Regions from separate parts of the Pseudoclavibacter sp. CFCC 14310 genome, predicted to be linked through region 3. Evidence: riboswitches for the same ligand, from Rfam matches in the RefSeq annotation. Region 3 holds a riboswitch; each other region holds the start of a gene.

Region 1 (2,254 bases), on a different contig from region 3:
TCTGACACCCGCCGGCTCGTCTGGGGTCGCACCGCCCGGCCGGTCGTCGTGAGCGCGCACGCAGCTCTCGCTAGCATGGAGTCACCCTTTTCAGATGGATGAGAGACCGAACATGCCAGACTCCCCCGCGCCCGCTCAGCAGTCGTCGTCAGACGGAGCGCCTGCGCTCCGCGTCGAGACCTGGATCGACCTCGCCTGCCCATGGAGCTACATCGGGCTGAGCAATCTGCTCGCAGCGGTGCAGCGCTTCAGCGAAGAGCGGCCTGAGAACCGTGTGCTGCTCGGTCTGCGCAGCTATGAACTCAACCCCGATGCAGATGACGCAGACGCCCGCAGCGCGGCGCAGCACCTCGCCGACATCAAGGGCATCACGGTGTCTCAGGCCCAAACCGAGCTCGACCGAGTGACCGTGGCCGCCGCCGACGCCGGGCTCGACTTCCACTTCGACGTGCTGCAGCAGTCGAACACCGGTCTCGCCCACGAGCTGCTGCACGCGGCCCGTCTCGACCACCGGGAACGCGAAGTCGCACTGGCACTGTTTCACGCCCACTTCAGCGAGGGTCGCCACATCGGTCGTCTCGAGACGCTCGAGGAGATCGCCGGTGAGCAGGGCCTCGATGTCGCATCGATCAGTCGCGAGCTGACCACGCATTCGCATACGGGCGAGGTGCAGGCCGACGAACGACGCGCCGCCGAGCTCGGCATCTCATCAGTGCCGTTCTTCCTGTTCAACGATCGCTTCGGCGCCTCCGGTGCGCAGCCGGTCGAGGCCCTGCTCGAGGTGCTGCACGAGGTGCAGACGCGGGTCGGCGCCGACGCTCGCTGAGACTGACCCTCCGGGGTCGCAGGCGTATACTCTGGGCGTGTGACACGGGGTGCCCCGAACGAGGGCTGAGAAGAGACCCGTCGAACCTGCTCTCGTCAGCACGAGCGAAGGGATCGTCCAAATGACCGTCAACCATGCCGCATCACGCCCGAAGAGCATCCGCGTGCCGCGCATCCTCAGCATCGCAGGCACCGACCCCACCGGCGGAGCCGGGGTGCAGGCCGATCTGAAATCGATCTCGGCGATGGGCGGCTACGCCATGGCGGTCGTCACCGCGCTCGTGGCGCAGAACACCCGGGGCGTGCGCTCGGTGCACCTGCCGCCGGTCTCTTTTCTGCGCGAGCAGCTGGAGGCGGTGTCTGACGACGTGGAGATCGACGGCGTGAAGATCGGCATGCTCGCCGACGCCGACACCGTCACGACGGTGAAGGCCTGGCTTGACGAGGTGCGGCCGCCGATCGTGGTGCTCGACCCGGTGATGGTGGCCACCAGCGGCGACCGCCTGCTCGCCGAAGAGGCCGAGGCGGCCGTGCGAGATCTCTGCCGCAGTGCCGATCTGATCACCCCCAACGTTCCAGAGCTCGCGGTGCTCGCCGACGCGTCTGAGGCACAGACGTGGGCGGATGCCGTGGCTCAGGCCCGACTCGTCAGCGCACGCTGCGATACCGTAGTGCTCGTCAAAGGCGGGCATTTGGTCGGCGATCGCGTGCACGACGCGCTTGTCGACGCCCGGTCTGACCCTGAGGGGTCGCCCGTGCCCGACGGGCTCTTCGAAGCCGACGCTCCGCGCGTCGACACCGACTGCACGCACGGAACCGGATGCACGCTCTCTTCGGCCATGGCGACTCGCCTCGCCGCAGGCGACGACTGGCCCACCGCGCTGATCACCGTCAAGGCCTGGCTCACCCGGGCGCTGCGCAGCGCCGACGCTCTGCACGTCGGGCAGGGTCACGGCCCGGTCGATCACTTCGTCGACCTGCGCTGAGGCTCGACGCCGAGCCAGTCGCAGCGATGGTTCAGTAGCGCGGCAGCGAGGGATCGACCGTCTGCACCCAGCCCATCGTGCCGCCCACCACCTGTCGCACGTTGGTGCGTCCGGAGTCACGCAGCATTTCGAGCGCCTGCGTCGAGCGCGCACCCGTCTTACAGACCAGAATGACCTCGCGTCCGGCCGGGACGTCGAAGGCCCGGGCACGGATCTCGTGCTGCAGCCGGGCCAACGGCAGCAGCCGCGCGCCCGGAATGTGCACGAGGTCGAACTCGTCCGGTTCTCGCACATCGATGAGATCGAAGTCGATCTCGCCGGCGGCTCGTCGCTGCAGCAGCGACTGCAGATCGAGAGCCGTCACACTGGTTCCCTGTGCCGTGCCCGGCGTGCCGCAGAGCTCGACGTAGTCGGCCTCGAGATCGTGCACCCTGGCCCGGTCG
Region 2 (2,254 bases), on a different contig from region 3:
CTCCGGCAAACGCTGGCATGCGGCGCAGAAGGCGGCCAGCATCGGCGGCCGCATCGTGGCTGGTCCTGACAAGAAGATCACCAAGCTGCCCGGGCTCTTGGGCGGCTGGACGGACGCCCGCGACTTTCCGGCGCCGGCGAAGCACTCGGCCCGCGAGTGGTTCAAGACCACGGATGCCAAACGTGAGCTGGCGGCCGAGCAGGCGCGTTCCAGCGCAGTGCAGGCCGATCTGACGCAGCGCCCGGGCAACCAGGACGCCCAGCGCGACGCCGATTGGGAGCGCAGGCCCATGCCCGCAGGCTTCGGGAGCCCCGCGGCGCCGTCTGAGCAGTCCGAAGAACGAAGCAGCACGCAGGGGAGCACAAAGTGAGCACCGCACGCGAAGACATCCTGGATCGCATCAAAGACGCGCTGCGGATCGCGCCGCCGGTGGTCGAGCCCGTGGTGCGCGACTATGACGCCGAGATCGAGCTGCCCGACGCCGAACGCATCGATCTGCTGATCGATCGGCTCGAAGACTACAAAGCCGAGGTGCGGCGCGCCACGCCGAGCACCATCGGGGCAGAGGTCGCCTCGGCCCTCGCCTCCGTGCAGGCGAGCCGCGTCGGCATCCCCCCGGCACTGGATCGCAGCTGGCTGGGTGACTACGCGGGCGAGGTGCAGGTCGACGACGCTTCGATCCCTGCCGCATCGCTCGACAGCCTCGATGCCATCGTCACCGGAGCGGCCGTGGCCTGCTCGATCAGCGGCACGATCTTTCTGGACGGCAGCGGCACCCAGGGTCGCCGCGCGCTGACGCTGGTGCCCGATGTGCACGTGTGCGTGGTGCAGGATGCAGAGATCGTCGTCGACATGCCGGCGGCGATTCGGCGGCTGGTGCCGGAAAGGCCGATCACGATGATCGCCGGGCCCTCTGCGACCTCGGACATCGAGCTGCAGCGCGTCGAAGGCGTGCACGGCCCGCGCACCCTGATCGTGGTGATCGTCTCGGCCGAATGACTCGCCCAGACTGAGCAGTAGCAGACCCCGGTCGGCCGTGTGCCGACCGGGGTCTGCTACGCTTTCGACGAAGACACGGGGTGCTCCGAGAGCTGGAGCTGAGATGAGACCCGCTGAACCTGATCTCGTTCACACGAGCGGAGGGATGTCACACGATGGAATCGACGCGCGTCGAATCCGACACCGCAGTCGTCGTCAGCGACGTGGTCTACACGCCTGAGGGCGCAGCGGCGCCGGTGCTCGAAGAACTGAGCCTGAGCATCCAGACCGGCGAGCACGTCGCCGTGATCGGTCGTTCCGGCTGCGGCAAGACCACCGCCCTGTCGGTGATCACCGGGCTGCTCACACCAGACGCAGGCACGGTCCGAGTGCTCGATCACTCCGATCCGGCCGAACGAGTGCGCAGCTGCGCACTCATGCCTCAGGGCGACTCCCTGCTGCCGTGGCTCTCTCTGGTCGACAATGTCGCGATGCCGCTGCGCAACCGCGGCGTCTCCAAGTCAGCCGCACGCGAGCAGGTGCGTCCACTGGTCGAGCAGTGGGGGCTCGGCTCGGTCGCGCACCGCCGCCCGCATGAGCTGAGCGGCGGCATGCGACAGCGTGCTGCTCTGCTGCGCGCCCTCGCCGCCGACAAACCCGTCCTGCTCGCCGACGAGCCCCTGGGAGCCCTCGATGCGATCACCCGTGCCGACGGTCAGACCTGGCTGCGCGAGCGGCTGCGCGATCGGCAGACCACGCTCGTGCTGGTCACCCACGACGTCGACGAAGCCCTGCTGCTGGCTGATCGGGTGCTGGTGCTGGCCGGACGGCCTGCGCGTGTGACCGCTGAGAGTCGCGGCTGGTTCGGCGATCCTCGCTCGCGCACCGAGCTGCTCGCAGACGTCGATCTGGCCGCTGCGCGCACCGGTCTGCTGACCGCGCTGTCCGCAGAGGGGGCGATGCGGCGATGAACACGCGCAACGCACAGAGCCGCCTGCACCGGGTGCTGCCGCCGGCCACTGCGGTCGTGATCGTGCTGGCCGTGTGGTGGGGAGCCACCACGTGGCTCGGAGTGCCGAAATACCTCGTTCCGGCCCCGCAGGACGTCATCGTGGCGCTCGGCCGCTACTGGGGCACGCTGTGGTCGGCCACTCTCGTGACCGGCAGTGAGACTGTGCTCGGCCTGCTGGTCGGCGTTCTCGCCGCCGGCGTCATCTCGGTCACGGTCTTCGCGGTGAAACCGCTGCGCAGCGCCCTCGAACCCCTGCTGATCGGC
Region 3 (2,254 bases):
GAGCAGAGGCGCGTTGTCCGGTGTGCCGGGGCGGGCACGAGCAGTGGCCTCGATGAGTTCGAGGTCGTCGACCGCCGGCAGCAGCTCGTGGGCGTCGCGAAGCAGCTGCAGCACGCTGCCTGCGAGCACGGCGTCTCGAGCGTCTTCGCGTTCGGTCGCCCCGATCACGACCGTTCCGTCTTCGCGCGGCACGATGTAGACGCTGCGGCCGTGGACGAGGCCGCGGATCGTGTGGGTGGTGAGCGGGCGCAGCTGCTCCGGAGTGCGCAGACGCAGCACGTCGCCGTGCACCGGGCGGATCGGCCAGACCAGACCTCGCGGCAGGCCGCCGAGCCTCGGGCTCTCCAAACCGTTGGCCACCACGACTTCGTCTGCCTCGATGACCTGTTGCGCCGACACGCTCGGGGTCGGGCTCGCCGGCGGCACGTCGGCCACGACCTCGCTCGACGGCCACGCGGGCTGTTCGTCGAAGCGATGGGTGACTGGTCCTTCTCGACGTTCGCTCGGTTCGAGGCGAACGCCGATCACCCGCTCGTCTCGCCAGAGAAGCTCCACGGCGCGTTCCGGCACCACATGCACGTCGTCGCACACTTCGAGGGCCGATATATAGGCCCCGGCGAGGCGTCTCGGGGTGATCTGGTGGTCGTCGCGGGCCAGGAACGCCCCGCTGATGCCCGGGCCGAGCAGCGGCTCAAGCGCACGGGCCTCTCGTGAGGTGAGATCCTGCACGTCGAGCCCGAGTTCGAGCTGCTGGGCGCGCAGGCTTCGCAGCAGCTCGCGATCGGCGGCGTCGGCGGTGGCGACGATGGTCGGCGTCGACCGGTAGCCGGTGCCGACCACCGTCGCCTGGTCCAGCTCGGCGACGATCTGCGGGTAGAGACGCGCGGCCGGCACGGAGAGCGCGAGCAGACTCTCTTCTTCGAAGGCGTACTCGCTCACGGCGGCGAGCATCCCGGCCGCCGCATGACTCGCGCCCGAAGCGGGCGCCGGATCGACGATCGTCACCGCGTGACCGCGCTGATGCAGTCGCCACGCGGTCGCCAGGCCGACGACGCCGGCACCGATGACGATGACATGCTTGTTCATTCTGCTCGCTTCCTACGCCGGTATGATCCGGATCAGGTCGACGGTCTGCACACGATCACCGGCCTGTTTCGGCCTGGTGAATCGCGCGCACTCTCAGCCGAGTTCTCGGCTCCCGTGCTCATGTGGGGCAATTGTACCGCCCGGTTCGTACACTGGACGCATGATCGTCAAGTCTCAGCACGCTGACCGCTCCACCGACCCGCACGCCACACCTCGCACCCGAGAATGGCGACTGAGCATGCTGCAGCAGGCGCAGCTGTATCTGTGCACCGACGCCAGACTGGGCACCGGAGACTTCGACGAGTTCGTGGACGCCGCCTACCGCGGAGGCGTCGACATCATTCAGCTGCGCGACAAGCATCTCGACGCTGGTGATGAGCTGGAGTACTTCGAGCTGCTCGCGGCTGCGGCGCGCCGACATGGGCGACTCTTCGCCGCCAACGACCGAGCCGACGTCGCCACGCTGACCGGCGCCGACATCCTGCACGTCGGGCAGCGCGACCTCAGCGTCGCCGACGCTCGTTCGCTGCTGCCGGAGGGCACGCTCGTCGGCCTGTCGACGCATTCCCGAGTGCAGGCCGAGCAGGCGCGTCTGGGCGATCCTGACTATTACTGCATCGGGCCGGTCTGGCGCACTCCCACGAAACCGGGTCGGGCCCCGGTCACCCTCGACGCCGTACGACAGGTGCATACGCAGAGCCGTGGCGATGCCAAGCCGTGGTTCGCCATCGGCGGCGTCAACGCCGAGACCCTGGAGCAGGTGCTCGACGCCGGGGCGAACCGCATCGTGGTCGTACGTGCGATCACCCAGGCCGACGACCCCGAGGCCGCCGCTCGCGAGCTGCGCTCAGCGCTGCCCGAGCTCGCCACAGCGTGAGATAATGTTCGTCGTGTCGCACGACGGCACCCTGCTGACCAAACAAAGAAAGCGGTGACCATGTCATCAGTGTTCGATGCACAGTACGAGCGGTTCTCGACCGGTGCCGGCTTCCTGGCCGCGCTCGATCAGTCCGGAGGCAGCACGCCCAAGGCGCTGCGTCTCTACGGAGTGGACGAATCGCAGTACCGCAATGAGACCGAGATGTTCGACCTCATTCACGAGCTGCGCACTCGCATCATCACCAGCCCTGCTTTCACCAGCGAGCGTGTGCTCGGCGCGATTCTCTTC

The links. Region 3 has a riboswitch for thiamine pyrophosphate ahead of F8O06_RS08105 (FAD-dependent oxidoreductase). Riboswitches for the same ligand answer to the same signal wherever they lie in the genome.
Region 1: it holds a riboswitch for thiamine pyrophosphate, as region 3 does, so the genes downstream of both, thiD (bifunctional hydroxymethylpyrimidine kinase/phosphomethylpyrimidine kinase) here and F8O06_RS08105 (FAD-dependent oxidoreductase) in region 3, are expected to answer to the same signal.
Region 2: it holds a riboswitch for thiamine pyrophosphate, as region 3 does, so the genes downstream of both, F8O06_RS04425 (ABC transporter ATP-binding protein) here and F8O06_RS08105 (FAD-dependent oxidoreductase) in region 3, are expected to answer to the same signal.

What each region holds. Positions count from the first base shown of each region.
Region 1 is NZ_WBKC01000002.1:135,096-137,349, reverse strand. It holds gene F8O06_RS04365 (MFS transporter) at 1-5, shown strand, start outside; gene F8O06_RS04360 (DsbA family protein) at 113-826, shown strand; TPP riboswitch at 862-957, shown strand; gene thiD (bifunctional hydroxymethylpyrimidine kinase/phosphomethylpyrimidine kinase) at 948-1,811, shown strand; gene moeB (molybdopterin-synthase adenylyltransferase MoeB) at 1,843-2,254, opposite strand, start outside.
Region 2 is NZ_WBKC01000002.1:149,074-151,327, forward strand. It holds gene F8O06_RS04415 (LutB/LldF family L-lactate oxidation iron-sulfur protein) at 1-370, shown strand, start outside; gene F8O06_RS04420 (LutC/YkgG family protein) at 367-999, shown strand; TPP riboswitch at 1,066-1,162, shown strand; gene F8O06_RS04425 (ABC transporter ATP-binding protein) at 1,155-1,949, shown strand; gene F8O06_RS04430 (ABC transporter permease) at 1,946-2,254, shown strand, end outside.
Region 3 is NZ_WBKC01000003.1:148,122-150,375, forward strand. It holds gene F8O06_RS08105 (FAD-dependent oxidoreductase) at 1-1,086, opposite strand, end outside; TPP riboswitch at 1,079-1,212, opposite strand; gene thiE (thiamine phosphate synthase) at 1,325-1,963, shown strand; gene F8O06_RS08115 (fructose bisphosphate aldolase) at 2,024-2,254, shown strand, end outside.